DNA from 2 places in the Halobacillus rhizosphaerae genome. Region 2 is predicted to be linked to the other one. Evidence: a T-box and tRNA genes for the amino acid it is inferred to sense, from the RefSeq annotation. Region 2 holds a T-box; the other holds one or more tRNA genes.
The links. The T-box of region 2 lies ahead of ileS (isoleucine--tRNA ligase). A T-box ahead of a tRNA ligase gene usually reads a tRNA of that ligase, here a tRNA-Ile.
Positions count from the first base shown of each region.

Region 1: it encodes a tRNA-Ile, which carries the amino acid that the T-box ahead of ileS (isoleucine--tRNA ligase) is inferred to sense. The anticodon was not compared.

Region 1 covers NZ_JAUTWQ010000001.1:322,072-338,082, reverse strand. The annotation lists gene Q7A53_RS01720 (rhomboid family intramembrane serine protease) at 1-391, opposite strand, end outside; gene Q7A53_RS01715 (hypothetical protein) at 562-744, opposite strand; gene Q7A53_RS01710 (L-lactate dehydrogenase) at 799-1,764, opposite strand; gene Q7A53_RS01705 (5-formyltetrahydrofolate cyclo-ligase) at 1,839-2,399, opposite strand; gene rpmG (50S ribosomal protein L33) at 2,552-2,701, opposite strand; gene Q7A53_RS01695 (hypothetical protein) at 2,881-3,252, shown strand; gene Q7A53_RS01690 (hypothetical protein) at 3,252-3,701, shown strand; gene phoU (phosphate signaling complex protein PhoU) at 3,881-4,540, opposite strand; gene pstB (phosphate ABC transporter ATP-binding protein PstB) at 4,559-5,314, opposite strand; gene pstB (phosphate ABC transporter ATP-binding protein PstB) at 5,400-6,140, opposite strand; gene pstA (phosphate ABC transporter permease PstA) at 6,258-7,145, opposite strand; gene pstC (phosphate ABC transporter permease subunit PstC) at 7,146-8,093, opposite strand; gene Q7A53_RS01660 (phosphate ABC transporter substrate-binding protein) at 8,244-9,191, opposite strand; gene Q7A53_RS01655 (peptidoglycan D,D-transpeptidase FtsI family protein) at 9,368-11,476, opposite strand; gene Q7A53_RS01650 (MFS transporter) at 11,570-12,805, opposite strand; gene Q7A53_RS01645 (superoxide dismutase) at 12,911-13,525, opposite strand; tRNA gene Q7A53_RS01640 (tRNA-Phe) at 13,726-13,801, opposite strand; tRNA gene Q7A53_RS01635 (tRNA-Ser) at 13,848-13,940, opposite strand; tRNA gene Q7A53_RS01630 (tRNA-Ile) at 13,949-14,025, opposite strand; tRNA gene Q7A53_RS01625 (tRNA-His) at 14,030-14,105, opposite strand; tRNA gene Q7A53_RS01620 (tRNA-Met) at 14,148-14,224, opposite strand; gene Q7A53_RS01615 (Na/Pi cotransporter family protein) at 14,422-16,011, opposite strand, start outside.
Region 2 covers NZ_JAUTWQ010000019.1:4,051-20,061, reverse strand. The annotation lists gene pgeF (peptidoglycan editing factor PgeF) at 1-37, shown strand, start outside; gene Q7A53_RS17245 (YggS family pyridoxal phosphate-dependent enzyme) at 58-738, shown strand; gene Q7A53_RS17240 (cell division protein SepF) at 755-1,207, shown strand; gene Q7A53_RS17235 (YggT family protein) at 1,211-1,480, shown strand; gene Q7A53_RS17230 (YlmH family RNA-binding protein) at 1,555-2,325, shown strand; gene Q7A53_RS17225 (DivIVA domain-containing protein) at 2,416-2,931, shown strand; T-box leader at 2,975-3,200, shown strand; gene ileS (isoleucine--tRNA ligase) at 3,249-5,999, shown strand; gene lspA (signal peptidase II) at 6,246-6,719, shown strand; gene Q7A53_RS17210 (RluA family pseudouridine synthase) at 6,716-7,624, shown strand; gene pyrR (bifunctional pyr operon transcriptional regulator/uracil phosphoribosyltransferase PyrR) at 7,906-8,448, shown strand; gene Q7A53_RS17200 (solute carrier family 23 protein) at 8,583-9,971, shown strand; gene Q7A53_RS17195 (aspartate carbamoyltransferase catalytic subunit) at 10,172-11,053, shown strand; gene Q7A53_RS17190 (dihydroorotase) at 11,050-12,342, shown strand; gene Q7A53_RS17185 (carbamoyl phosphate synthase small subunit) at 12,320-13,432, shown strand; gene carB (carbamoyl-phosphate synthase large subunit) at 13,411-16,011, shown strand, end outside.

The DNA.
Region 1 (16,011 bases), on a different contig from region 2:
GAGAACTCTCTTCACTTTTATGTTCTTCATCTAAATAATACAGCTTCATATTGACTTTGGAATCACTCTTTAATACATCCGTAACTGCTTTCTCCCAGTCATCTACAGGCGGATACTCAGATAAATAAAGGTTGTGAAACATTAGTCTTGACCCGGTAAATAATCTTATATTCTGCTTTACGCGCTGATATGTAAGAAGGATGTCATCCATTAATTCTCTTGCCCAATTGAATTGAGCCACCTTAAGGCGGACTACATGTGTTTTCCATTTATAGTCTTTTTCAAGCCACAGATCATGAGTTTGAGAATTCAGATGAAGAATCTCAAATCCTTGAACGACCACCAGGTCATGAGCTATTTTCCAAAAGGTATACTCCTGTTTAATAAACAATGCTTCTGTTCCCCCTTTAAAGTTATCATAGCATGATCATCCATAGGTTTGCTTACTTGGTAACTCCATTCTAACAGTTTTAGTTAGGACAGGACGCCTCCTATACTAGGCAAGAGATATGAATAACCCGTACGAAAAAAAAACTGCCGTTAAGGGCAGCTAACTTCCAATCATGTTTGAAACATTTTTGATAACATTTTCTGTCTTACCCATGGGATATTCATTGTACTCCTTACCAGCCATTTTCTAAGTAAAGGCAGGGTCGTGATAATGTTGAGCAGCTTAAATCTAAACCTATAAATCGTCATAATCACAGAAACAGCTAATACCAGCCAGCGAAAGAAAGAACGCAAACGCTCCACCTCCATTATGAAAGATAAAGTTAGCGTTTGCTAATTTAATGCCGATTATTCATTTCGATATTTCTTTAGGACAGGAGCTAGGGTACCCTTCAAAAGAAGGGTGGAAGCTTCAAATTTCTTCATTTCTTCTTCATTCAGATTTAATTCGATCACTTCTCTCACTCCACTTCGATTCACGACCGCCGGGACTCCAACATAAACGTCATCCTGACCGTACTGGTTTCTTAGATAGCTGGAGATCGTCAAAACCGCATTCTCATTATGCAGGATGGCTTTCGTTAATCTCACGAGCCCCATTGCAATTCCATAATGCGTGGCCCCTTTTCTATCAATGATATGATAAGCAGCATCCCGCACCTGGATAAATAAGTCTTCCAGTTCTTCAGTATGATATTGATTGGGAAACCGTTGAATTCGTTCCAGGATAGAACATCCGCCTACACGTGCCTGACTCCATATCGGAACCTCAGAATCCCCGTGTTCCCCCATAATGTATGCATGGATATTCCTTGAATCAATTTGAAAGTATTCTCCAAGTTGGTACCTAAGCCTGGCTGTATCAAGAATAGTACCTGAACCAATCACCCGATGGACGGGGAGTCCAGAGAATTCCCATGTCATATAAGTAAGGATGTCAACAGGATTAGTGGCCACTATGAATATGCCATCAAACCCACTCTCCATCACTGAATAAATAATATCTCTAAATATGGAAGTGTTTTTTACCACTAAGTCTAACCGGGTTTCTCCAGGCTGTTGATTCGCACCGGCTGTAATCACCACAATGTCAGCCGTTTTACAATCGGCATACTCCCCATTCCAGATTTTAGTACTAGAAGGAGCAAAGGCAAGTCCATGGTTCAAATCCATGGCATCCCCTTCCGCTTTCTCTTTATGAAGATCTACAAGCACTAGTTCATCAGCAATTCCTTGATTTAATAAGGCAAAAGCATAGCTAGACCCCACCGCTCCGGTTCCAACCACCACAACTCTGTTTATATGTTCCATCATCCTGCCCCCTTCTATCTCTATTTTAACTGAATAGCAACTTAAAATATAAAGGCAAGATGAATATTTTGTTAAGATTATCTGCAGGTAATCATTCTTTCTTCCGTGCAGATAAATTGAACCGGGATATCAAATGATTCTATAGGTATTTGTTCCTGCAGCTGTTTCTCAGATGCTAAGGAAATTGTCTCTCCTACATACTTCTCTAAATACCGATCATAATAACCACCGCCAAAACCAATTCGATAACCATCCTCATTAAATAATAATCCCGGAACGAGAAGAAGTTCGATTGCCTGCTTTTGAACAAGCACTGTTTTAGACGGGTCCGGCTCTTTTAATCCATAATAAACAACTTCTAACTGGCTGAGGTCAGTAATCTTATAAAATATGAGTTCTTTCTTATTCGGAACACACTTGGGTACAACCACAGTTTTTCCTTGGTCCCAGGCCTTCTGTATGATAGGTAAAGTCGGCCATTCATCCCCTTTGGAAATAGTCACACCAATAACGGAAGAAGCCTTCCAGATTTTCGAGGAAAATAACCGGTTAAGAATTAGCTTTGAAATTTCTAACCTCTCTTCACCTAAGTTTGTTAAGATGTCTTTCGCTTTCTTACGCCACTCCTTTTTTTCCATTATATCGCCCCTTCTGTGATTATTCCTGTAACTGATTCTACTTAAAGTTTTGATGTTGCTTTTGCTTGAAATCGAGCTTCATCTATATATAAGGATTAGTCTCAAATAGAAACTTGAAGATAAAAAAAACAGTAGGAGTTAATCCTACTGTCTTACTTGGTTTCACGGTGAAGCGTATGTTTGCCTAAACGCGGGCTGTATTTCATTAGCTCTATACGTTCAGGGTTGGTACGCTTATTTTTTGTTGAAATATAATTGCGATCACCAGTTTCGGTGCAAGCAAGTGTAATGTTTACACGCATGGTTATCCCTCCAAATCATCATTCATTTCACTGTCTTATTCACTTTATCAGACTTTATTATAGTAACAAATCCTAAGCTTCATTACAAGTAAAGATTATTGATATCAAGCGAAATATGATAGAAATTTCACTCTCCTTATGTTATAACTGAAGCTGAAATATATAAGGAGTGAATATTAATGGTAATTCTACTAATTACACTAGCCAGCATCTCAGTCGTCCTCTTTCTATTTTCTTTCGGGATGAATGACCGTTTTAAAGACCTTGAAAACCAAGTAGAACAGCTATCTATGAAAATGATGCAGGATAATTATCAAATGAAACAAAAAATGAAAATTCTTGAAGAAGAGCTGCTTGCCGAAGACCTTACCAGCGAGATTCTAAAAAATCCTTATAAGAAAACGGCCTCTTCCACACTTCCTTTTATGGATAAAGTAAAATCCATGCACAATAAAGGATACAAGAGCCATTACATTGCTAAAGAAACTAATTTAGAAGAGCATGATGTAAGATCCATTCTTCAGCAGTTCAGCCGAGAAGGAGGGAAATAATGAAACATACCATTCGCGCCTTTTCTCTCGGTTTACTCACTGCTACAGTAATAATTGGATATACTTATTGGGACCAAAGCAAGGATTCAGAAGAAACTGGACCAACTCATAATTTAACACGTACACAAATGATTAACTCACTTGAAAATAGCGGCTATCATGTTTTGAATTCACAAGAATTTTCTAAAACAGCGAACGCCTCTTCTGCTAAGAAGCAGCAGCAACAGGAAGACCCCATTCATTACTTATCGATGGATATCACTTCAGGTACTTCTTCTCCTGAGATAAGCAAAAGGCTAGAAAAGGCGGAGATTATTTCAGATGCAAAGGGTTTTGAAGCCTTTATGAAAGACAAGGATTACACTCGGTCTATTCAAGTCGGCTGGATTCAAGTAAATTCAGACATGAGTCCAAAGGAAATAGCCAACACCCTTATACATAAAAAATAAAGAATTAAGGCTGGGACTGGAGTCTTTCAGCTAAAATCAAATCCGAATGATGAGGAAATGTTACTGGCATCTTCCATCATCATTCGGATTTTTCCGTACTGGATAAGTTAAGGTTTCCTTTACACACTCTCTTCGGACCCGTTGCCCTTCTCTCGCCATATCCTTCTATCCCTGCTTGTTTATTCGTTTAAATCGTAGGAGACACCTTTAACTAAGTAAAAGATACTCTCCCCAATGTTCGTAATATGGTCAGCAAACCTCTCAATATAACGGGAGGTGAATGCCATCTGCATAAGATGCTGAATCTGTTCAGGGTTATTAGCTGTCTGCTCCAGTAAATCACGGGTCACTTCTCCATATTTATTATCAATGTAGTCATCTTTCACGGCAAGTTCCCGCGCCAGAGTAATATCTTCATTATCATACGCCTTACGAGCAATATCCACCATCTCTGTTGCTATCTTTGCCATTTCACGTATGGCTGGATGAACAGAAAGGGTATGATCCGGACCTAAATGACGAGTAGACTTCGCAATATTTTTTGCGTGATCGGCCATTCTTTCCAAATCTGCAGAAATCTTTATCGCAATAATTAAGCGGCGTAAATCAGAAGCAACGGGCTGTTGTTTAGCAATAAGAATAATGACCGTTTCATTAATAGCTTGTTCCTTCTGATTAAAGATATGATCTTTATCAATAATTTCTTGTGCTGCTTCTATATCTTTGTTATAAAGTGCGTCCACCGCTTTTTCCAGTACTTCTTTCGTATCATCAGCAAGTTCATCTATCTTCACTTGTAATTCATTTAGCTCTTCAGTAAAAAAACGACGTGTAGTCATGTTATAGCCCCCTGTTAATTATCCAAATTTACCGCTAATATAATCTTCTGTCCGCTTATCTTTTGGATTGGAAAAAATAAGATCTGTTTTATCAAATTCCACAAGGTCTCCATTTAAAAAGAAAGCTGTCTGATCAGACACACGAGATGCCTGCTGCATATTGTGTGTCACTACTACAATAGTATAGTGCTCTTTTAGATCCTGAATTAATTCTTCTACTCGCAAAGTAGAAATGGGATCTAGTGCTGAAGTAGGCTCGTCCATTAATATTACATCTGGTTCGACTGCAAGTGCCCGTGCAATACAAATCCGCTGTTGCTGTCCGCCCGATAGACCTTTAGCACTTGTATGAAGTCTGTCTTTAACTTCATCCCATATTGCTGCCTGCTTTAAGCTTTTTTCAACGATTTGATCAAGCTCTTTTTTACTTTTTCTGCCTTGAATCCTTACTCCATAAATTACATTCTCATAAATGGACTTAGGAAATGGATTCGGATGCTGAAAAACCATCCCAACATTCGATCTTAACTCTTCAGGGCGGTATTTATCTAAAATACTGTCCCCATTATATTTAATGTTTCCTGAAACCCGAACGGTTGGAATCATTTCTACCATACGATTCAGCATCTTTAGAAATGTTGATTTCCCGCAGCCGGAAGGGCCGATAATGGCCGTAACTTCGCGCTGAGGTATTTTCATGTTTACTTCATATAATGCTTGATTTTCCCCATACCACAGGTTTAAATTCTCTACTTCATAAGAATAATTTCCCATAGAACCTCATTCCTCTACTTTCATCCAGTAAGATTTTTGCAGGTGTTCATTATCATAAATAAAAAGTTGAATTACTCGGAAGAAATTAACTGAATTTCCCTCTTAAATAATCTTCTGTCCGCTGTTCATTTGGATTGGTAAATATTTTGGAAGTATCTCCGTATTCAATTAAATCCCCATTGTACATAAAGGAAGTATAGTCAGAGATACGAGCAGCCTGTTCCATATTATGAGTAACAATAACAATCGTATAATATTTTTTCAGCTCTATAATTAAATCTTCTACTTTTGCACTTGATATTGGATCTAATGCAGAAGTGGGCTCATCTAATAACAGTACTTGTGGTTTTAATGCTAATGCTCTGGCAATACAAAGCCTCTGCTGCTGACCGCCGGAAAGAGAATGGGCAGAACTATCTAAGCGGTCCTTCACTTCTTCCCATAAAGCAGCTTGTTTCAGCGAAGTTTCAACCATTTCATTCATGTCTTTTTTATTCGTTCTATAAAACTTCAACGCGTGAGTGATATTCGTCTTGATTGGTTTCGGAAATGGATTGGGTTCTTGAAAAACCATCCCGATTTCCTTTCTCAAAGAAACCACATCAATTTTCTTATCTAACAAATTAACACCATCATACATAATCTCGCCTTTATAACGGGCAATATCTATTTGATCATTCATACGGTTGATCGTTCTAAGCAGCGTAGATTTCCCACAGCCGGATGGACCGATAAACGCGGTAACCTTATTCTCTTTAATTGGCATTGAAACCTGTTTAACTGCCTCATTATCTCCGTAATAAACACTTAAATTATTTATTTCCATTAAGGAAGGTATATTCTCTTCTTGATTTTTCACTTCATAATTCTCTTTTTTAAAAGAGTTTTCATTTTTTACTTTTGTTTCTTTATCTGTATAGGCTTTTTGCAATTCCTTCAACTCCTACTTTTTACCAGATATTTTCGTGAATATAAGACCGCCGATTATTCGAGCAGATAAGTTAAATATCAAAACAAAAATAATTAGTACTGCCGCCGAACCGTTAGCTATTTGAAGAACATCCGGCATAATCCCTTGCGAATTTACCTTCCATATGTGAACAGATAATGTTTCTGCCGACCGGAATGGATTTAAAGGCGACGTTGTATCAAAAGGATTCCAGTTAGCAAAATTTAAGCTTGGTGTAGATAACCCGGCAGTAAATAATAAAGCCGCGGCTTCACCAAATACTCGTCCTGCAGAGAGGATTACCCCTGTTAGAATTCCCGGAAATGCAGCAGGAACAAGCACTGTTTTCACTGTGTGCCAATGAGTAATTCCCAAGGCAAGGCTGGCATTTTTTTGTTTTAGAGGGACTGAACGAATCGAATCTTCCGTTACTCTTACAATGACTGGCAGGTTAAATACGGTCAGTGCAAGTGCACCCGCAATGATGGAATAACCTAATCCAAGGTACTGAACAAAAACTAGCAGTCCGAACATACCCACTACTATAGAAGGTAGAGAAGATAGTACTTCTACGCTGGTTCGAATAATATTCGTAATCTTTCCTGGCTTGGAGTACTCTGCTAAATATATGCCTCCAAGCACGCCTAATGGGACTGAAAACAGCAGAGTCATTACGAGAATATAGAAGGAATTCCACAGCTGGTTTTTTATCCCTCCGCCTGCCTGAAAAGAACTAGAGTTAGAAGTTAAAAAAGACCAGTCTATTTCAGCCAGTCCATTTGTAAGGATGTAGCCTAATAAATAGATTAAAGTTGCGATCATAATAACCGCACATAAAATAAACAGTGAAGTTGCAATTGTATTCGTTATACGCCTATTCATTTAAACCTTCCTCCTTGAGGATATGAAACGAATGATAATGATAAACACATAAGACATCACTAACAATATCAGTCCCAGTGACCAAAGCAGGTTATTGTGCATACTTCCATAAGTGGTATGACCCATGCTAAGGGTAATAATGGAAGTCAGCGTTGCTGCCTGGTCAGTAATAGACTCGGGAAGTGCCTTGGAGTTACCAATAACCATCTGCACAGCCAGCGCCTCTCCAAAGGCTCTTGCCATCCCTAATACCACAGCCGTGGCTAGAGACGGAAGGGCAGCTGGAAGAATGACTTTATAAATTGTCTGCCAGCGTGTCGCTCCTAATCCATAGGATGCGTCTTTAATATCCTGGGGAATAGATTTCAGTGCATCTGCAGAAATACTCGTAACTGTTGGTAAAATCATTACACCAACTACAATCATACCTGCCAATAAACTGAACCCTACACCGCTGGAATGGTTTCTTATTAATGGAACGATAACCGTTAATCCGATTAGTCCATAAACGACAGATGGAATTCCAACTAATATTTCTATTACGGGCTGTAAGATCTTTTGACCCCATTTTTTTGCAATTTCGGTCATGAAGATCGCACTGCCTATGCCAAGGGGGGCGGCAAAAATTGCTGCTAGAAATGTAATAGAAAACGAACCAAAGATGAATGGAAAGGCACCATAGGCAATTTCGTCGCCTTCTCCGGATGGGCTCCAATTCAATCCAGTTAAAAATTCACCAACATTAACGCCATTGACTACAAAAGACTGCAGTCCTTTTAACGTCAAGAATAACGTAATGGCAAGAGTTGCCACAATAATCAATATGGCGCAAGAGTATACCACAATTTTCCCTCTCAACTCATTCCGTTTCACTGATCCTTGCTTACTCTTAATGAGCCGGTGAGTAGAGCTGGATGTAGAGGTTGTAGTTTGATTCGCGTTAGACATAGCTATCCTCCTAATATCATGGGAAACGGGCTGACCCTTGGCATCTTTCTTCAACGGGAGTGATCAAGTGTAATCCCACTCATTAATCCGTTGAATTGTGATGACAAAGAGTCAACCCTGTATGAAATCCCCTATCTAGTTTCTAAGAAATTATTTATCTGTTTGGTTACCTTCTGCATCACGTTCAACTTTCATTTCGCTTGCAGGAATATAACCTTGTTGTGGGACCAAGTTCGTTTGAATAGCATCACTCATCATGTAGTCTAAGAATGCTTTTTCTAGACCTTCAGCTTCACCTTTCGTGTAAGCATGCTCGTAAGCCCAGATCGGGAATTCACCAGATTTAACATTTTCGTCTGTTGCTTCTACATCGTCAATAGACATTTTCTTAACTTTTGAATCAGAGCTGTCGTCAAAGTATGAGAATGCAAGGTACCCTACAGCTCCTGGAGTATCATTAATAATCTTTTTAACTGTGTTAGAAGAATCTTCAGTAATTCCTTCAGCAGGTGTCGCGCCATCTAGTCCAAATTCATTGAATGTAGCACGAGTACCAGAACCATCAGGACGGTTTACAAGTTTAATTTCCATATCTTCTCCACCAACGTCTTTCCAGTTCGTAATTTTACCTGTGAAGACTTTGATAAGGTCATCTTTAGAAAGGTTTGTAACACCAGCGTCAGCATTTACTGCTGCAGTCATACCAACAACGGCTACTTTATGATCTTCAAGTTTACTTGCATCAATACCATCTTTAGACTCTGCAAAGTAGTCAGCATTACCGATGTCAAAGTTGCCAGCCGCTACTTCGGAAAGTCCTGTACCGCTTCCGCCGCCTTGGACTTCGATTTGTGCATCAGGGTTGTCCTGCTGGAACTGCTCAGCTGCTGCTGCAGCGAGGGGCTGAAGTGCGCTTGATCCGCCGACTACAATGGAACCTGAAGCTGCTTCGCCGTCAGAACTGCTTTCCCCTGAAGAGGAAGTATCTTCTGAAGAACTGCTGTCATTGCTGGATGAATCTCCATTTCCACAAGCAGCAAGCGCTCCTAGTACTAGAATGAAAGCAAACATTAGTGCTAAACTTTTAAAACGTTTCATTTCTTTTTCCCCCTATATTTCTAAAAATATTTCGTTGGCTTGACCAACTCACAAGTCATATACTACCGATGAAGTTTTAAGTACATATAAATCGAATGTTAAGGTTTTGTAAATGATCGATATTTAAGGAATAAAAAAAGGGCAATTCCCTTTAGGAATGCCCCTTTACAAGCTATCTATTCTTTTTCATTTTTGTTCAAATTCATATTGACACCATTCTTTTCTCTTTGTTTCTTCAAATCAAAGTATGCATCTAGTGCTTTTTCTCCGATTTCATAGTTAATGTGAACCGATGACCCTGCATTCATGTAAGGTACGAATACAGTGACTGCTACTTCAGGGTTATTAGCAGGGGCATACCCTACTAAAGTTAAGTTTTCTAAATCTCTATCTACTGCCTGATACCCGTTTTTAGTCTTCCTATATTTAGTAACCTCTGCGGTCCCAGACTTACCTGCTGGATTATAATCTTTCTTATGGAAGGTACCGTATGCCGTTCCTTCCGGATGCTGAAATACTTCGCGGAATCCTTCCTGCACTCGATTAATATTCGTTTGACTCATCTCTAAAGTATTTAACACGTCCGGAGAATAGGTTTTCTCTACCGGCCCGAGATCATCTCCGACTTGTGCGGGATTATGAATTTCCTTTACTAAATGAGGTCGTATTCTCGACCCTCCGTTTGCGATTGTGGAAACGTATTGATTCATTTGCATAGCGGTATAGGTATTATATTGCCCGATGGCAAAGTCGAGAATATTTCCGGGATTCGGATCCGTCCCAATGACTCCGGTGGATTCGTATGGTAGATCTATTCCTGTTTTTACCCCTAAACCGAACTGGTTAAAGTCATACAGAAAGGTTTCATAAGTATCTGATTTGAAATCCAGTTTTTTATTAGGTTCATAATGCTCTCCGCCAAGCCACATAGCTACATAAAACATAAAAACGTTGGATGACTTTCTAAGAGCTTTAAGGTAATTCACATATTGCAGAGGAGCATAGGAACTTTTCGTTAAACCTCCATAAAAATGTAAGGTCTTATCATAGATGGTTGTCCCCGTATTTATTACTCCTTCGTGAAAAGCTGTTAGAACCGTTGCCCCTTTTACAATCGATCCAGGTGCATACGCATTATAAATGGCTTGAGAGGAAGTATCAGATACCAGTGGTTCACCTTTCTTCCGATCATGGTTGTAAGTTTGCCCTGATATCCCCAGAATTTCTCCCGTCTGCGGATTGGACAATACCGCTATTGCATTGTCTACATATCCGTTCCCTAAATTTACCGCCCTCACTACTTCATCTTTGACTATCTTATCAAGTTTCTCTTGCAGTTCCATGTCGATCGTAAGCACCAGGTCTTTGCCCCGGCTCCCCTGCCTAATTACTTTCGTATCCACGACATTATTTTTCTTGTCCGTTGTATATTGAACTTTTTCCTTCATCCCCCGGAGCACATCTTCATATTCCTGCTCCAGTCCGCTTTCACCTACTCTGTCATTACGGCTGTAGTCAAGCGACATATAGTACTCGAGGTCGTCCCTTGGTACCCCTTCCTGTCTTGTCGTTATGTTTCCTACATAATTTTTGAAGGTTTTTCCGTAGGGGTACGATCGTTCCCAGTCAGAAGTTACATTGATTCCAGGAAGATTCGCAAGGTGTTCGGCTACTTTGGAGTATTCTTCTTCGGAAATATTCGCATTTTTAATCACATGCGGGGAAAGGGCCGATGCTTGATCAAGCTCTTTCTTAATAGCAATGACTTCTTTTGTCTTTTTACCATAAGAATTAATTTCACTTTTCTTTATACTGTCCAGTTGCAGCTGATAGACATCACCGTTATCCATATCATCTGTTACAGCATCCTCCGTACGTTCCTGAACTTCTTTTCTATTCTGAAGAAAATAATATTCTTTTAAGTTTCTCGATGTCAGATTATCTGTATCCATTTGAATATATTGAGATAGCTGTTTAGCTAATGCAAGCCTGTCAGCTGCCTGTACCCCTTTGGGCGGGGTGTATGTAATAGAATACAGCGGTTGATTATCTACAATCACTCTTCCATAACGATCATACATTTCACCGCGAGGCACCGGGATATTCGTGGTGGTATTCTCTGTTCTGTCTATTTTCTTCTGTGCTTCTTCCCCATTCAGTATTTGAACAACGCCTAACTGCAAGATCAGTACCGCAAATAAGATAAACACGATAAAAAATACTATGTTAAGCCGTAAAGGCATATGGGATTTTTTCTTTTGGCTTTTCTTTTTATTTTTCCCCATAAGGTCTTCCTCTCCCTTATTCTAAAAAATTGCTTCTATATTATAACATCTTTTACTCTGCTATATATAGACGAGCAGGAAAAAGAAAAAGTTTCAGTTTCTAATCGCACTCATAGCTGTCGTATCTATATCTTTAATAAAGAAATAAATCATAAAGTGACCGCCACCTACTATGAGCAATATATAAGGGAGCCCAGTTTCAGGAGGAATAAGCGAAATTGAAATCAGAAAGATAACAATAGACAAAACTCTCCCTGTATTTAAAAATAATTCACGCACTACAATGTATTCGATTCTCATCTCCCCTGCATTCCAAGATTTACCGATTACATCGTAAGTTAATGATATATATGGAACGTAAAGTACCGGAAAAAATATTCCCGCGATTCCCCCATAGAGTAACAACAGGGACATATTATCACTAATTAACAAAATAAGAACCGATAAATACAACGATAATCCCGCTATGAAGATTGCTTTCTTCCTTCTTCTCGGTTTAATCCATTTCCCCACTAAAAAGTAGAACAGAAAGGAACATCCAGAATAGACAAGATTAAACACTCCAAGCGATAGTTCATCGCGTGTAATCAAGAAAATCCATATGGACACAGCGAATAAAAATGTTCCTTCTCTAAACCCTTGAGAAACATGGGCGTGCAAAATTCTTTTCCAGTTCACATTGTTATGCCGCTCATCGATGATTCGCCGAAAAGAAAAGTTCCCTTTTGCTTTCCTCCTGGACAAACCAAGGCTGACAAGTACCGCAAGGATAAACAGACCGAACGAAATAGCAAATATAACCGTATATCCCGTCAAGTTATTCATTCGTGAAATAACTAAACCAGCGAGTAACGGACCTGTCATCCCTCCTAGTGATTGTAAGACCCCAAGAAAACCATTGAAAAAATCGCGTGTTTCAGGTTCGGTAATTTCAAAGGTAAGTACATTGTACGCAAGCCAGTAGAAACCGTATCCTATTCCTAACAAAGAACCCAGCATAATATTGAAGGTAGCCGCTCTCTCTCCCACTAATAATACCGTTAAGAAGAATAAAGAGAGGACGGTTACGCCGGTTCGTAATACGATGACCCTGTCGATCTTCTTGGCACATTTCCCCGCCACGATAAACGTGAGTGGCTGTAAAATATAGATGCTTAAATTGTAGAGGGCAATATCCGTATAACTATTGGATTGTTTCCATAAGTAAATATTTACAAAAGTACTCGAAAGAAATATTCCAAGCGAGTATAGACCGCCTATCAATAGCAACAGGATTAAATCTTTCGATACTTCTTCGCGGCTCAGCCACGCGTTGATCATCCTCACCATAATAAAATCTCCTTTGTCTTCTGTACTTAGTGTAGGCAGAACAAAAGGAGATATACAAAAAGAGAGACCCAGTTTTTGAACTGGATCTCTCGAGATCATTCTGTCTTATTTTGCTGCTTCAAAACGTTTAGCAACTTCTTCCCAGTTGACTACGTTCCAGAAAGCAGAGATATAGTCAGGACGACGGTTTTGATAATTTAGGTAGTACGCATGCTCCCAAACATCAAGACCTAAAACAGGAGTTTTACCTTCCATAATTGGAGAATCCTGATTTAAAGTATCAATGACTTCCAGGTTTCCATTATTCACTACAAGCCAAGCCCAGCCTGAACCGAAACGGCCAGCACCAGTAGCTTCAAACTTCTCTTTAAATTGATCAAAGCTTCCAAATGTATCATTGATTGCTGAAGCCAGTTCACCAGTCGGCTCGCCGCCTCCATTAGGAGACATGATCGTCCAGAACAATTCATGGTTAGCATGCCCTCCGCCATTACGGCGAACCGCTGTACGGATATCCTCTGGCACTGCTTCAAGATTGTTAGCTAGAAGCTGCTCCAATGATTTATCCTGAAGATCAGCATGACCTTCCAATGCATTGTTCAACTTCGTCACATAACCATTATGGTGTTTCGTATGGTGGATGTTCATCGTGTCCTTATCAATAGTTGGTGCTAGTGCATCATAAGCGTAAGGTAATTCTGGCAGTTCAAATTTAGCCATAGTATAACTCCTCCTTTAATTTGGTATGTAAGAAGACCGTGTAACCACGCCTCTCCCTATTTGTTACATTACCAAACAGAATTTTCACTTGCAAATTTAATGCATAGAAGTAAAAAGCTTTATTTCGCTTTCGATAATGTAATTTCCCGGTACAACAATAATTAAACATAAAAAAAACAAGCTTCTCTGCTTGTTCAAAATGGTGGCTCGGGACGGAATCGAACCGCCGACACACGGATTTTCAGTCCGTTGCTCTACCGACTGAGCTACCGAGCCGCTTATTTAATTGGATGTATACGAGAAGCTGACCACTAAGTAAGAATGGCGGAGGAGGAGGGATTCGAACCCCCGCGGGCCGTAAAGCCCCTGGCGGTTTTCAAGACCGCTCCCTTCAGCCGAACTTGGGTACTCCTCCGTATTCATTGGTGGACCCTGCAGGACTCGAACCTGCGACCGATCGGTTATGAGCCGATAGCTCTAACCAGCTGAGCTAAGGGTCCACTATGGGGCGACTGATGGGGATCGAACCCATGCGTGCCGGAACCACAATCCGGTGCGTTAACCACTTCGCCACAACCGCCATAATGAAAAAACTGCATTTGAATATGTATAACAAATAACTTGGTAGCGGCGGAGGGGATCGAACCCCCGACCTCACGGGTATGAACCGTACGCTCTAGCCAGCTGAGCTACACCGCCACAATGAGGATTAGGTCGCTTTTCTTCTTGAAGCGACGCTTATTAATATAACACGATGCAGATAACTAGTCAACAATAAATTGCTTAGCAATAATAGCGACAAAAATAATATAGCATGTGAACCATTTGCTTTCAAGGGTTTTTTTAAAAACATAATCGAGACTGCCCTGGATTTCCTAAAGCAGTCCCGGTTATTATTATAAACTCTCTTTTTCTCCAAGTACTTCTTCAGCGATATTTACCGCATGATCTCCAATTCGCTCTAAATTGCTCAGCATATCTACAAAAACGATTCCAGCTTGACCTGAACACAAACCTTCATTTAAACGAATAATATGTTTCTTTCGATAGGTACGCTCCATACGATCCAATTCATTTTCTTTTTGAACCACAGCTAACGCTTCTTCTCTATCCATATTTTCTAAAGACCTATTCGCTTGCTTCACGGTCATAAGGGTGAGGTCAAACATGGTATTTAAATCTTCCTGCGCTTGCTCAGTTAAATCAACCTTATTGGAATTTTTATAGTCGATCAATTCAATAATATTCTCAAAGTGGTCTCCAATTCGTTCTAAATCCCGTACCGAATCCATCAGTGCCGAGTGTTTATGGCTTTCTTCATCTGTTAATGAAGCTTGCGATAACTCTACTAAATAATCCGTAATTTTCCGGTCCAGATTATTTAGAGCGTCTTCAATCTGCATCGCAATTTCTGAGTGTTTTTGTTGTTTATTATTTAAATAAAGATTGGTTTCCTCAAGACCTTTATAAGCATATTCACCCATACGAATAACTTCCTCTTTGGCTTGGTCTAAAGCTAAAGAAGGAGACTGTTCGATGAATATAGGGTCCAAATGCTGCGGTTTAAATTCAATTAATTTATCGTCTCCAGGAATCAGCCGTATAACTAGCCAGGCTAGAAAACCTATCAATGGAAATTGAAGAACCATATTGGCGATGTTAAAGGATCCATGAGCAAAAGCTAAAGTCATTTCGGGACCTAAATCCAGAGACTTCTGCAGCCATGCAACATATTTTTCAAAAGGAACCAAAATCAGCAGAAAGATTGTCGCACCTAAAATATTAAAAATAACGTGGACAAGTGCCGCTCGCTTAGCTCCAATACTCGCTCCTATTGCTGCTAATACAGCCGTAATCGTTGTTCCTATATTATCTCCAAATAAAACAGGCAAAGCTGCCTTTAAATCTACCAGACCTTGTCCAAATAACCCCTGCAGTATTCCTATAGTTGCACTGGAACTTTGTACAATTACAGTAAAAACAGTCCCTATAATTACTCCGAGAATAGGATTGTCACTCATATTTAAAGTTAGTTCATGGAAAGCGTCTAATGTGCGTAAAGGTTTCATCCCGGCGCTCATCGTTTCTAATCCAAAAAACAAAGATCCTAGACCGAAAATGGTTTGTCCTAAATAAGTCACTTTTTTATTCTTAAAGAAAAAGATTAATATGGCCCCTACTGCTAAAATCGGCAAACCATATTCTTTAATATCGACCCCGATAATAAAAGCCGTCATGGTCGTTCCTATATTTGCTCCCATGATAACCCCGATCGCTTGTCGAAAGGTCATAAACCCTGCATTAACGAGTCCTACTGTCAAAACTGTAGTTGTAGAACTACTTTGAATCAACATCGTTACTACCGCACCGGCAACGACTCCCATAAATGGATTCTTCGTAAAACGATCCAGTAAATCACGTAATCGGTCCCCAGCTACCTTTTGTAAGCCGTCTCCCATATACTTGATCCCAAATAAGAAGATACC
Region 2 (16,011 bases):
CGGCAGAATGCTAGGTTACATTGGTTGGAAGAGGTAAGCTTTGGAAGGAGAGAAAGAATGAATACGGTAGCAGATAACCTTGCTCATATTCAAGAACAAATAAAAGCAGCTTGCAGTAATTGTAATCGTGATCCGGAAGAGATAACCATTATTGCTGTTACTAAGTATGTTTCAACTTCCAGGGCCCAGGAAGCCGTGGAAGCTGGAATTACTGATCTTGGGGAAAACCGCAAAGAAGGCCTGCTTGAGAAATATGACATAATTGGCGAGCAGGCGAAATGGCATTTCATAGGTTCCTTGCAATCGAGAAAAGTAAAGGAAGTAATTGAACAAGTCACGATGATTCATTCACTCGATCGTAAGTCCCTCGCTAAAGAAATTAACAAGCGAGCTAAAAGACCAGTGCCATGTTTTGTTCAGGTTAACATTAGCGGAGAAGAATCTAAGCAAGGCCTGGATCCTGATGAGGTCGAGTCTTTTATAGAAGGGCTGAAAGCTTATTCTAATATTAAAGTGGCTGGTCTAATGACTATGGCTCCTCATATTGAGGAAGAAGAGCAGCTGAGGGCTACGTTTAGAAAGCTTCGTGCTTTAAGAGACTTCATTCGTGATAAACAATACGCACATGCTCCTTGTGAGTGGCTATCTATGGGAATGAGCAATGACTTTCAATTAGCCATAGAAGAAGGCGCTACCCATGTTAGAATTGGGACAAGCTTAGTAGGAGAACAAAACTAATCTGAGGTGGTTAGAAATGAGTATGAAAAATAAATTCCGTTCGTTCTTCACATTGGACGATGAATATGAATACGTTGATGAGGAAATGATGGAGGAAGAAGCTGAAGAACAGGCTCCGGCGCAGCGTAGTAAACGAAGAGCTGAAGGTCAGCAGAATGTTGTAAGTTTGAAAAGCGCCCAGCAATCTTCTAAAATGGTTCTTAGTGAGCCGAGCAGTTATAATGAAGCCCAGGATATTGCGGATCAGCTGGTCAATCGGAGAGCGGTAGTTATCAATTTGCAGCGAGTCGATCATCACCAGGCAAAGCGAATTGTAGATTTTCTCAGCGGGACCGTTTATGCTATTGGGGGAGATATTCAAAAACTGGGTTCTCAGACCTTCCTATGTACCCCGGATAATGTAGAAATTTCGGGTTCCATTTCAGAAATACTTGCAAAAGAAGATGATGATATTAATAGAAGGTGGTAGCGGATGTATTCTTTGTTCAGTGTATTAACAACAGCTTTAGAAATTTATAGCTGGGTATTAATCATTTATATTTTAATGTCCTGGTTTCCGGGAGCGCGCCAATCTAGCTTTGGTAATATTTTAGCCCGTTTAGCCGAACCATTCTTAGAGCCTTTCCGCAGAATCATTCCACCTCTTGGAATGATCGACATTTCTCCAATTGTTGCTATTCTCGTTTTAAGGTTTGCAACGGCCGGAATGTGGGAACTCTACAAAATTTTATTAGGGTACTGATGAATAGAACAGGTGGAGTGAAGAAGGGTCTTCACGGCTATCTGTTCTTTTTTACCGTTCGGGGGAGTGAAAGTATGGAGGTATATCAGCATTTTAGAGAAGAAGAACGCCCATTTATTGATCAAGTGTTATCATGGCAGAGCGATGTAGAAATGAGATTTCAACGGAAGCTGACTGATTTTTTAAATCCGAGAGAACAATATATTTTTCGTTCCATTACGGGTGACTCTCCTCTTGAGAAAGGGATGTTCGGCGGAAGCGAAAATTCCGAAAGAAAAAGGGCTATTTTGGCACCCGAGTATGAAAGTGTGGATTCTGAAGATTATCAGCTGGTGCTGCTGGAAGCTTCCTATCCTGATAAATTTATTAATTTAGAGCATCGAGACGTTCTTGGTGCTTTTATGTCGCTTGGCATTCGCAGAGAGAAAATGGGAGATTTAATCGTACGTGATGGTCGAATTCAAATCATAACTGGAAATGAAATAAGCGATTATATTCGAATGAATTTAACGGGTGTGAAAAAAGCGAATGTGCTCTTTGAGGAAAAAGATTTCTCTTGCTTATTGGAGAGTCATGAGCAATGGCAGACAAGAGATTCTACACTATCTTCCTTAAGACTCGATGTGGTCGTTAAAGAAATTTATGGATTGTCCCGTAATAAAGCGAGTCTCCATATTGATAGTGGAATTGTGAAAGTGAATTTTCGGACAGTAGAGAGTCCCTCTTTTCTTCTCCAGGAAGGGGATCTTCTGAGCGTGCGTGGTAAAGGTAGAAGCAAGATTGTGGAGATTCATGGGAAAACTAAAAAAGATAAATTTAAAATAACGACAGCAAAATTAATTTAAATCCAGAAATTAGAGAAGGATTTCAGTTTTTTGTGTCGAAAGAATACTAACAGGGAAAATTTGTATCGATTACTTAAGGAGGTGGCTGGTGTGCCTTTAACACCATTAGATATTCATAATAAAGAATTCACCCGTGGGTTCAGGGGATTTGATGAAGACGAAGTAAATGAATTTTTGGACCAAGTCATTAAGGATTATGAAATGGTGATTCGCCAGCGTAAGGAATTAGAGCGTGAAGTTGACCAATTAAATGAACGGCTCGGCCACTTTAATAATATCGAGACGACCTTGAACAAATCGATTCTGGTAGCTCAGGAAACAGCAGAAGAAGTGAAAACGAACGCCAATAAAGAGTCCAAGCTTATTATTAAAGAAGCAGAAAAAAATGCAGATAGAATAATAAATGAAGCTCTTCAAAAGTCGCGCAGTGTGGCGGTCGAAGTGGAAGATATGAAAAAACAGGCCAAAGTATTTAAGATGAGACTCCGTATGCTTGTAGAAGCCCAGGTGGATATGATTGATAATGATGACTGGGACCATTTATTTGATACCAAAATTGATGATAAAGAGGAAGTTGAAAAGGAACTGGCACGTCATAATTCTTGACGGTCTTCTTTGAATTACATATAATTCAAGAACATAACTATATAAGAACACGTTGACAGGGAGAGTACACTTTCTGGGCTATGCATGCACAGCGATCCGGCGATGGTGGAAGGCCGGAGCACCTCTTAAGTAGAAGATCACCCTCGAGTAATTATATCGAACCGTATAGTAGATGTAATCGAGTCATTCACGATACGAATAGGACAAGTGGATTGTGCTTTCGTGCACATTCTATCAGGGTGGTAACGCGAGGTCTTCTCGTCCCTTTAAGGGATGAGAAGACCTTTTTTTGTAATATATGAAGGAGGAAATAAGCTATGAATTATAAAGAGACTTTATTAATGCCTAAAACTGAATTTCCGATGCGTGGTAATTTGCCGAATCGTGAGCCTGAAATTCAAAAAAAATGGGAACAAGAGGATATTTATCACCAGGTCCAGGAGCGGACAAAAGATCGCCCGTTGTTTGTCCTTCATGATGGACCGCCTTATGCAAATGGCAGCCTGCATATGGGGCATGCCTTAAACAAGTCTTTGAAAGATTTTATCGTACGCTATAAATCGATGACAGGTTATCATGCTCCTTATGTGCCAGGATGGGACACTCATGGTCTGCCGATCGAGTCTGCACTTGCAAAAAAGAAAGTCGATCGCAAGAAAATGAGTATATCCGAATTTCGGCAAAAATGCGCCGAGTATGCCATGGGGCAGCTAGATAACCAGAGAAATGAATTTAAGCGTATGGGTGTCCGAGGGGATTGGGACCATCCTTATATTTCATTAAATAAAGACTACGAAGCAGAGCAGATCAAGGTGTTTGGAGAAATGGCGAAAAAAGAATATATATATAAAGGATTAAAGCCCGTATTCTGGTCGCCTTCTTCAGAATCTGCTCTTGCAGAAGCGGAAATTGAATATCAAGATAAGCGTTCACCTTCCATTTATGTTAGTTTCAGCGTGAAAGATGGAAAAGATCTCCTTGCTGGGGATGAGAAATTCATCATCTGGACCACTACTCCGTGGACGATCCCTTCAAATTTAGGGATTGCTCTTAACCCTGCTTATGATTATGCTGTGGTGAAAACAGGAGAAGATAAATTTATCATTGCTCAAGACCTTCTGGAAGAAGTGGCAGAGAAATTAGAATGGACAAACTATGAAGTCCTTAAAGTATTTAAAGGGAAAGAAGCTGATCGAGTGACGGCTCAACACCCAATTTATGATCGGGAATCTCTCGTAGTCCTGGGAGACCACGTAACTGCTGATGGCGGAACAGGATGTGTGCACACCGCTCCAGGCCACGGGGAAGATGACTTCTGGGTTGGTAAACAATACGGTCTTGATGTGTTATGTCCTGTGGATTACAAAGGAGTCTTTACGGAAGAAGCTCCTGGGTTTGAAGGGTTATTCTATGACCAGGCGAATAAGCCAATTACTGAGAAGCTGGATGAAGCTGGCGCTTTAGAGAAACTCGAATTTATTACACACTCTTACCCTCACGACTGGAGAACGAAGAAACCGACAATTTTCCGTGCCACAGACCAATGGTTTGCTTCGATCAAAGATTTTCGTGAAGAGCTTTTAAAAGAAATTCAGCAAGTGGAATGGACACCTAAATGGGGAGAAACGCGATTGTATAACATGGTACGTGACCGTGAAGACTGGTGCATTTCCAGACAAAGATCCTGGGGAGTGCCCATCCCTGTATTTTATGCCGAGGATGAAACACCGATTATTACAGATGAAACCATCCAACATGTCGCTGGGCTGTTCCGTAAACATGGGTCAAACATATGGTTTGAGAAAGTAGCGGAAGATCTCCTCCCTGAAGGATTTACTTCTGAACATAGTCCGAATGGTAAATTTACTAAAGAAACGGACATTATGGATGTTTGGTTTGATTCCGGTTCTTCTCATCAATCTGTATTGGAACAGCGTGAAGATCTGCAGCGTCCCGCTGACTTATATTTGGAAGGCTCTGATCAATACCGAGGCTGGTTTAATTCCTCCTTGTCCACCGCTGTAGCGGTTACAGGGAAAGCTCCTTTTAAAGGAATCTTGAGTCATGGGTTTGCTCTAGATGGCGACGGTAGAAAAATGAGTAAGTCGCTCGGCAATGTCATTATACCTGATAAAGTAATGAAGCAGCTTGGGGCTGATATTATTCGGTTATGGGTGGCCTCTGCGGACTACCAGGCAGATGTGCGTATTTCGGATCCGATCTTGAAACAAGTGGCAGAAGTATATCGTAAAATCCGCAATACTTTCCGTTTTTTATTAGGAAATCTGCATGATTTTGATCCGGCGCAGGATGCAGTTGAAGACAGCAACCTGCAGGAAGTGGATCGCTATATGCTTCATCGCTTAAACCAATTAGTGAAGGACACTCGCCATGCGTATGAGGCATATGAATTTTCTGTCGTTTATAATAAAGTTCATAACTTCTGTACGATCGATTTAAGCTCGTTCTATTTGGATTTTGCGAAAGATATCCTCTACATTGAAGCAGAAGATCATCATTCACGCCGGAGTATTCAAACCGTTTATTACAAGACATTAAAGGCATTAGTGCAGGTAATGGCGCCAATTATTCCTCATACTACAGACGAGGTATGGAGCTATCTACCTGGGGACGAAGTGTTAAGTGTCCAGTTGTCGGATATGCCTGAAGCTGAACTGTTAGCTGATCAGTCTCTTGTCCGAAAATGGGACCACTTTATGGAAGTTCGTGACGATGTTTTGAAAGCTCTGGAAAAAGCACGGAACGAGAAAGTAATCGGCAAGTCACTGGAAGCAAAAGTAACTCTTGTGCCTAAAGATGACCAAACGCGCAGGTTGTTAGAAGGAATTGATCACTTACAACAGTTATTGATCGTTTCAGGAGTGACAGTGAAAGGTCAGGCGGAAGGAGCAGAAGCTTATCAGTATGTGGATGTTGCTGTTGAAAAGCATCCAGGTGAAAAGTGTGAACGCTGCTGGGTAGCTTCTGAGAACGTGGGCAAGGATGAAGAACATCCTTCATTGTGTTTACGCTGTGCAGCTGTTGTAAAAGAACATTATCAGGTGTAAAACCACAAAGGTGCCGCAATAAGCGGTACCTTTTTCATCCTTAGGATAAAAGGGAAATTTATTTAATGTAGGTAACTGTTGCAGGTTGAGGCTGCTTCCAGTCTCTGGGGCATGGAGTTCATATGGTACACCTATATGATCGATCGAATTGGTCTTGCTTCTTCCTAGTGCTAGCACTCTTCCTCGTAACGAAGCCGTGTGATTTATGGTACAATGGCAAAGGAAAATAAAACTTGGAGGCCGCTTATGTACGTGTATTATCTTATCGCTATTGTAATTATTGGATTGGACCAGTTAACGAAATGGATGATCGTCCACTCGATGGAATATCGAGAAAGCATTCCTTTAATTGATAACTTTTTATATCTAACTTCTCATCGGAATACCGGGGCTGCCTGGGGAATATTAGCCGGACAGATGTGGTTCTTTTATTTAATTACTATAGTCGTAATTATCGTGGTTATCTATTATTTACAGCAATACGCCAAGCGAAGTAAATGGGTAGGAATTGCCTTATCTCTCATTTTAGCTGGGGCAATTGGCAATTTTCTGGACCGAATGATTCGCAAAGAGGTTGTAGACTTTATTGATGTATACATTTTTAATTACGATTATCCAATTTTTAATGTTGCCGATTCATCCCTTGTAGTCGGAGTCATTTTAATTATGATCGCCACTCTTGTCGATGAAAGCAGGAAGAAAGGAAGTAAACGCAATTGAGTGAACAGTATCAAGTACTTGAAAGTGATCAGTCAAAAAGAATTGATAAACTTCTCTCTGAAGTCATTACGGATGCTTCACGTTCGCAAATCCAAGGTTGGCTGCAAGAAGACTTTGTTCTTGTTAACGGAGAGGCAGTAAAAAATAATTATAAAGTTCAGCAAGGAGATACCATCACTTGGAGTATCCCTGAGCCAAAGCCGCTGGATCTTGCTCCCGAGAATATTCCTATAGAAATCATTTATGAGGATGAAGATGTTCTAGTAGTGAACAAGCCTTCTGGAATGGTCGTTCATCCTTCTGCGGGTCACGAGGGTGGTACGCTTGTTAACGCGCTTCTTTATCATTGCAATGATCTGTCCGGAATCAATGGTGTCGAAAGACCGGGGATCGTGCATCGTATTGATAAAGATACAAGCGGGTTATTAATGGTGGCTAAGAATGACCGTGCCCATCAGTCATTAGTCGAACAACTTTCTGGTAAATCAGTAGAAAGAAAATACGTGGCAGTTGTACACGGGATGATCTCTCATGAGTATGGCACGATTGACGCACCGATTGGCAGAGATCCTAAAGACCGCCAGCGGATGGCTGTCGTTGAAGGCGGACGAGAAGCGGTTACCCATTTTAGGGTGATGGAGCATTTCGAAGATTTTACTTACGTAGAGTGTACGCTTGAGACCGGAAGAACTCACCAAATACGTGTTCATATGCGGTATATCAATCATCCGCTGGCTGGAGATCCGAAATACGGGCCTCGGAAAACGTTAGATTTAGACGGACAAGCTCTTCATGCTAAATCAATAGGCTTTAAACATCCCGGTACAGGGGAATGGATGCAATTTGAAGTCGAACCTCCTCAGGATTTCAAAGATATGATCGCTTTTTTAGAAAAACGGCGTTGACAAGCTAAAACTTATTTGACATAATAAATCATAGAATTTAATGCACCTTTAAGAACAGTCCCGTGAGGCTGAGAAGGGAACGGCGATGATACAAAAGTTGTATCTTTACACCCTTTTTCTGTCTTCATGAAGAAAAAGGGTTTTTTTATCTCTAGGAAACTATGTTTGGATGTAAATAAATTCTTGCCGTGTGAGGCTGCATTCAGCGCCTGGCTGCTCGTAACATAAGCTGCTATCCAAGGCGCATGCGCTTAAGATTGTGATAAGGAAAGGGTGATATCTTGAAACAAAAGGCCACAGTGTTAGATGATGCTGCGATTAGAAGAGCATTAACGAGAATATCTCATGAGATCATTGAAAAGAATAAAGGAATTGAGGATCTCGTGTTAGTCGGAATTAAAACGAGAGGCGTGCCGATTGCGGAACGTATAAAGCAAAAAATACAGGACATTGAAGGCGGCCAGCTGCCTGATGGAGAGTTGGATATAACGCTTTATCGTGATGATTTGACCCCTAATAAGGAGCAGGCAGAGCCTGAGTTGAAAGAAACAAATATAAAAACAGATATTGATGGAAAAAAAGTCATCCTTGTAGATGATGTGTTATATACAGGTCGGACGGTGCGTGCCGCAATGGACGCACTGATGGACCATGGAAGACCATCTCAAATTCAATTGGCTGTTTTAGTGGACCGGGGGCATAGAGAACTGCCCATTCGAGCTGACTATGTTGGGAAGAATGTTCCGACATCTCAGGACGAAGTCGTAACCGTTACTTTAACGGAAACCGATGATCAGGACCATGTCATGATATTTGAAAAATAAACACGAATTACACCTTTAATAGGAAGTCCAGTGAGGCTTAGAAGGTCGTAAGTTGTTGGCGCGGATCCGCGTCTGCCTCTTTGCGCACTTTTAAGCAAAGAGGTTTTTTTTATGCATAAAGGAGGAATCTTACCATGACCCAGAAAAACGCAGTATTAGGAATTCATGATATACCAGCGAAACATAAATGGCTGGTGTTAAGTTTACAGCACTTATTTGCAATGTTTGGGGCTACCATTCTTGTCCCATTTCTAACAGGGCTTTCGCCTTCTGTAGCTTTAGTATCAAGCGGGACAGGAACGCTTGCCTATCTAGCCATAACCAGAGGAAAGATTCCTGCGTATCTTGGCTCGAGCTTTGCCTTTATCTATCCAATCGTTGAAGTATCGAAGTCAAGTGGTGTAGCTGGGGCTATGGTCGGCAGTTTCTTTGCAGGATTAGTATACGGAATCATTGCTCTACTCATATCATTATTCGGATTAAAATGGCTCATGAACATTCTGCCCCCAGTGGTTGTCGGTCCCGTCATTATAGTTATTGGACTGGGATTAGCATCCACGGCTATTGACATGGCCATGTATCTCCCGGGTAAAGAAGAAAACATCTATAGCCTTCATCATTTTATAGTAGCCCTGGTCACCTTGGGCATTACCATCATTGCCTCGATTTATTTTAAAGGATTTTTCTCTTTGTTACCGATATTATTTGGAATCATTGGGGGATATTTGTTTGCCCTTACCCAAGGCATTGTGGATACAAGTGGAATTCAAGCAGAATGGGCCTCTCTGGCTTCATCAAGTTCAGTAGGGGACTTCTTCGGAAACCTGTTTCAAATGCCGGAATTCGTTATTCCTTTCGTAGACTTTTCGCCACTTGATGTCTTTAGCTGGAAAATTGTCTTCTTTATGATGCCCTTTGCTCTTGTTACCATTACCGAACATACAGGAGATCAAATGGTGCTTTCTAAAGTGGTTGGGAAAAATTTCTTAAAGGAACCAGGTCTGAACTTCTCCATTCTTGGTGATGGAGTAGCGACTATGATTGCTTCTATGCTTGGCGGTCCTCCGAATACAACCTATGGCGAGAACATTGGCGTACTTGCTATTACTAGAGTATACAGCGTGTTTGTAATAGGCGGAGCAGCTGTTATTGCAATATTCTTTGGGTTTATTGGTATGGTGACAGCAGTCATCAGCTCAATTCCTCCGGCTGTAATGGGTGGAGTATCCATTCTATTATTCGGAATTATTGCTTCGAGCGGGCTGAGGATGCTGATCGACAATCAAGTCGACCTTGGTGAAAAAAGAAATTTAATTATTTCCTCCGTCATCCTTGTGATTGGCGTTGGAGGTGCCATGATTAAAGCAGGAAATGTTGAAGTAGCGGGAATGGCCTTAGCGGCAATCATCGGCATTGTCCTGAATTTAATTTTGCCTGGTAGAGAAAAGAGCCAGGGGAATGGGAATATGTTTAAAGCTCCAGAATTAGATGATCAGCAAGAAGATAGAGATGGCGCAGCGTAACTGAACCAATACACGTTTTAAAGAGGTCCGGAGAGGCTTCGAAGGGTGTAGCAGGGTTTAGCTCGTTTGTTATGCAAACGCAGCACCCCCACACCCGGGGGTGCTGCGTTTTTTCGTGGGCAATCGGCTGCGGAACTAAGTTACGGTGAATTAATTTAACAAAATGACAACGCCTTGGAAAAAAGGAGAGGGAGAGAATTATGAAACATTTACTTTCCATGAGAGAACTATCGAACCTGCAGTTGGAAAAAATCTTTAAATTGGCCAAATCAATTGAAAATGGAGATCTCTCTGTGACTTATCCCGATCTTTTTGCTGCAAATATTTTTCTTGAACCGAGTACAAGGACGAAAAACAGTTTTTACATGGCGGAGAAACGACTTGGTCTCGATGTAGTTGAACTGGATGAGAAAGAATCCAGCTTAACTAAAGGAGAGAGTCTCTATGATACCTTAAGAACATTAGAAGCCCTTGGAGTGAAACTTGCAGTTGTCAGACAATCTGAAACCGGGCTGCTTTCAAAAGTGGCGGAGCAATTATCGATCTCCGTAATTAATGCGGGAGACGGCACCGGAGAACACCCAACGCAATCACTGCTCGATCTGTATACGATTAAAGATGAGTTTGCAAGTTTTGAAGGCCTGAAGGTTGTGATTGCTGGTGACATTAAACACAGCAGAGTAGCAAGATCAAATGCTTACGCACTGGCAAGGCTGGGAGCAGATGTTTATTTTGTGGCCAAACCAGAGTGGAGAGACGATACGATCTCAGAAGATTACATATCCATAGATGAAGCTGTGGACATGTGTGATGTCCTCATGCTGTTGAGAATCCAGCATGAACGTCATGAAGGAGTATGCAAAACGACCCAGTATTTAGAAGACTATGGCTTAACAATAGAACGGGAAGCGAGGATGAGGAAGGAATCGATCATTCTCCACCCTGCCCCTGTTAATCGAGGGGTGGAAATTGAAGAGTCACTCGTTGAATCCAGTAAATCCAGGATTTTCAGACAAATGACGAACGGGGTCACGGTTAGAATGGCCCTGATCCGGCATCTACTTGAGGAGGGAACGGCATGACAATTAAATTAGTGAATGGAAAACGATTAACTGAAGGAAAGTTATATCCTTGTGAAGTTCTAATAGAGGAAGAGAAGATCAAAGCAATCGGCGAAAAGATAGAAGAAGAAGCAGATCAGGTCATGGATGTGAAGGGAAATTTAATCTCTGCTGGATTTGTTGATGTTCACATTCACCTGAGAGAACCAGGCGGTGAAGCAAAGGAAACCATCGCAACCGGTACGCAAGCTGCCGCTAAAGGCGGTTTTACCACTGTATGTGCCATGCCGAATACAAGACCAGTGCCTGATAAAGCAGAAACGATGGCAGCTTTAATAGATAAAATTAAACAAGATGCTTATGTGCGAGTCTTGCCTTATGCATCGATTACGACCCGGCAGCTTGGGAATGAGATGGTAGATATGAAGGCTTTGGCTGAAGAAGGAGCATTTGCCTTTACGGATGATGGGGTCGGTGTTCAAAGTGCCGGCCAAATGTATGAAGCAATGTTAGCTGCTAAAAAGCAAAATAAAGCGATCGTTGCTCATTGCGAAGACAATTCACTCGTGTATGGCGGAGTGGCTCATGAAGGATTAGTAAATGAAAAGCTGAATGTTCCTGGAATTCCCAATATTGCAGAATCCGTTCATATAGCAAGAGATGTACTTCTTGCTGAAGCTTCCGGCTGCCACTATCACGTTTGTCACGTTTCTACGAAGGAGTCGGTTCGAGTTATTAGAGATGCTAAGCGGGCAGGCATTCATGTGACTGCAGAAGTAACGCCTCATCATCTGCTGTTAAATGAAAACTCCATCCCATCAGATAATGCTCTCTTTAAAATGAATCCGCCACTGAGGTCTGTTGAAGATCAGCAAGCTCTAATTGACGGGCTATTAGACGGAACTATTGACTGTATCGCGACTGATCATGCTCCACACACAGAAGAAGAAAAACAACAAGGATTTCTTAAGTCTCCATTTGGAATTACCGGCCTGGAAACAGCTTTCCCGCTGTTATATTCTTATTTTGTTAAACGCGGAACAGCCACCATAGAGCAGCTTATTGATTGGTTAACCATACGTCCAAGTGAAATTTTTCATTTACCTTATGGCAGGCTGCAAGCAGGAGAATTAGCAGACCTCACCATTATAGATCTTGAATCCACGAAGAACATAGATCGTCATGCGTTGGTATCTAAAGGAAAAAACAGTCCTTTTCACGGTTGGGAAGTACAAGGGTTTCCAGTTATGACAATCGTTAATGGAAAAATAGTATGGGAGGAGAATAATGATGAAACAACTCGTTCTTGAGGATGGTACGACATTTGTAGGAAAAGGCTTCGGAAGCAACAGAGAAACGATGGGGGAAATCGTGTTTAATACGGGAATGACAGGCTATCAGGAAGTCATTTCAGATCCATCCTACTGTGGGCAAATAGTGACGTTTACTTACCCGCTGGTCGGAAATTATGGAATAAACCGAGATGATTTTGAGACGGTTGATCCAGCCATTCTGGGAGTTGTGGTCAAAGAGCATTGTGAGCATCCTTCCAACTTCAGAAGCGAAGAAACATTAGATGATTATTTAAAAGCTAAAAGAATTCCCGGAATAAGCGGAATTGATACACGCAAACTTACAAAAATTATTCGTAAACATGGGACGATGAAGGCCATGCTTACTTCCATTGACCGGCCAGTCGAACAAGTGCTGCAAGCAATGGAAGATACTCCGCTCGCTCGTGATCAGGTCAAACAAGTCTCTACCGTCAAACCTTATGTCGTTCCAGGCAGAGGATATAGGATTGTCCTCATTGATTTTGGAATGAAGCACGGGATATTGCGTGAATTTACTAGAAGAAATTGTCACGTTACTGTCGTTCCCTATCACACCTCCGCAGAAGAAATAGAGCGGCTTCGTCCTGATGGAGTGATGCTCTCTAATGGTCCGGGAGACCCTAAAGATGTTCCGGAAGCGATCCAAACGATTGGCAAACTCATGGGAAGTGTACCCATATTCGGGATTTGCCTCGGCCATCAGCTCATTGCGTTAGCCGCTGGAGCAAATACGAAAAAAATGAAATTCGGACATCGGGGCATAAATCAGCCAGTGAAAGATTTGCAAACCGGCCGCACCTCTATTACCTCCCAAAATCATGGGTATGCAGTAGATCCAGATTCTTTAACCCAAACAAAATTAACATTAACTCAGGTTTCCTTAAATGATGAGACCGTCGAAGGATTGGAGCATAATCGCTTTAATGTATTTTCTGTTCAATATCATCCGGAAAGCTCGCCTGGACCTGAAGATACCGCTTATCTATTTGATAATTTTCTCCAAAGAATTACAGACGAACAAGCGAAAAAGAAGGAGGGCTCCACATGCCTAAACGTACAGATATAAAACGAATTCTAGTCATTGGATCAGGACCTATAACTATCGGACAGGCTGCAGAGTTTGACTATTCAGGTACTCAAGCCTGTCAATCTCTGAAAGAAGAAGGTTATGAAGTTATTCTGGCCAACTCTAACCCTGCAACCATTATGACAGACCATACTTTTGCAGATGAAGTATATATGGAGCCGCTTACGCTGGAATTTTTATCTAAAATTGTTCGAAAAGAAAAACCTGATGCGATTCTTCCCACACTCGGCGGCCAGACCGCTTTAAATTTAGCTGTAGAGTTAAGCGAATCAGGAATCTTAAAGGAATATGCCGTAGAACTACTAGGTAGTCCTTTAGATGCAATTGAACGAGCAGAAGACCGAGAAAAATTCCGCTCACTTATGCATGAGATGAAGCAGCCTGTCCCTGATAGTGAGATCGTAAGTACAGTGGAAGAGTCCTTGCAATTTGCTGACAGGATTGGGTATCCGGTCATTGTCAGACCTGCTTACACAATGGGTGGAGCCGGCGGAGGAATGTGTTATAGCGAAGCAGAACTGAGAGAAACGGCACGTAATGGTCTTTCCATGTCTCCTGTCCACCAGTGTTTGATTGAAAAGAACATTGCTGGTTTTAAAGAAATTGAATATGAGGTCATGCGGGATGGTAATGACCATGCGATCGTTGTGTGTAATATGGAAAACTTTGATCCAGTAGGCGTTCATACTGGGGACTCCATTGTAGTCGCTCCTTCTCAGACGCTGAGTGACCGCGAATATCAAATGTTGAGAAATGCTTCCCTGGATATTATAAGAGCTTTGGAGATTGAAGGAGGGTGCAATGTGCAGCTTGCCATTGATCCTGACAGTTTCCAGTATTATATTATCGAAGTAAATCCGCGTGTAAGCCGATCATCAGCTCTTGCCTCCAAAGCTACGGGCTATCCAATTGCAAAGCTTGCCGCAAAAATTGCTGTCGGCATGACCTTGGATGAAATTAAAAACCCCATTACAGGAACTACTTATGCTTGCTTTGAACCAGCTCTCGACTATGTGGTTACCAAGATTCCACGCTGGCCGTTTGATAAGTTTGCCAAAGGAAACCGAAAGCTTGGCACACAAATGAAAGCAACGGGAGAAATTATGGCGATTGGCAGAACGATGGAAGAATCGCTCCTAAAGGGTGTGCGATCTTTAGAAGGAGAAACGGAAGAGCTCTATTTGGAGTCCATCACAGATACATCAGCTGAAGATTTATTGGAAAGAATGAAAACAGCCGATGACGAACGGATCTTTGTGCTTGCAGAAGCTTTTCGAAAGAATGTATCTGTTGAAGACATTCATCAAAAAACAGGGATTGATCCCTTCTTTTTAAACAAGCTGGCAACAGTCATCAAGCTCGAAGCTGAACTGAAGGAACAAGGGCTGCAATATGACATGGTGAAACAAGTGAAGGAAGCCGGATTCTCTGACTTGCAAATGGCTCGCATACTAAAAATGGAAAGCGATGAAATCACTCAGTACCGCCGAGAGCAGAACATTCGTCCTGTTTATAAAATGGTCGATACGTGTGCGGGAGAATTTGTCTCAGAAACGCCTTATTTCTACAGCAGTTATGAAGAGGAGAACGAATCGATCGTCACAGCAAGCAAGAAAGTGCTCGTCATCGGCTCCGGCCCGATCCGCATTGGCCAAGGGGTAGAATTTGATTATGCCACGGTTCATTCTGTGCTTGCTCTAAAAGAAATGGGCTATGAAGCCATCATTATGAATAACAATCCTGAGACCGTATCGACGGATTTTAGTGTATCGGATAAGCTTTATTTTGAACCCTTAACGCTTGAAGATGTGATGCACGTGATAGATTTAGAGAAACCTGAAGGGGTCATCGTTCAATTTGGCGGCCAAACTGCCATTAATCTAGTTGAAGGTTTAAATCGATTCGGAGTGAACATTCTAGGCACCACTATGGATGCCATCAACCAAACGGAAGACCGGGATTTATTTGAACAGCTGCTGAACAAGCTGGAAATAGCTAAACCTGGCGGGGAAAGTGTAACTAGTGAACAAGAAGCAGTAGCTGCAGCTACAAACATTGGTTATCCGGTGGTAGTCAGACCGTCGTATGTCCTTGGGGGCAGGGCGATGGAAATTGTTTATTCAGAGGATGAGCTGCTTCAATATATGCAAGAAAATGTGAAGGTTCACAATGGTCATCCTATTTTAATAGATAAATACATTACTGGAATGGAGATTGAAGTAGATGCTATTACAGATGGGACTGACGTGGTCATCCCGGGTATTATGGAACACATCGAACGGGCCGGGGTGCACTCAGGAGACTCTATGGCTGTATATCCTACTCAAAGACTTACAAGGAAACTGGAGCAAGAGTGTATTGAAGCTACGACTAAAATCGCCTCAGAGCTGAATATGAAGGGATTAATTAATATTCAGTTTGTCGTCAAGGATGATACAGCTTACGTACTTGAAGTAAATCCGCGAGCAAGCCGGACGGTTCCATTCTTAAGTAAAATTACGGGTGTAACTATGGCGAAAATCGCAACGAAAGTTATTCTCGGTGAAACGCTCGCCGAT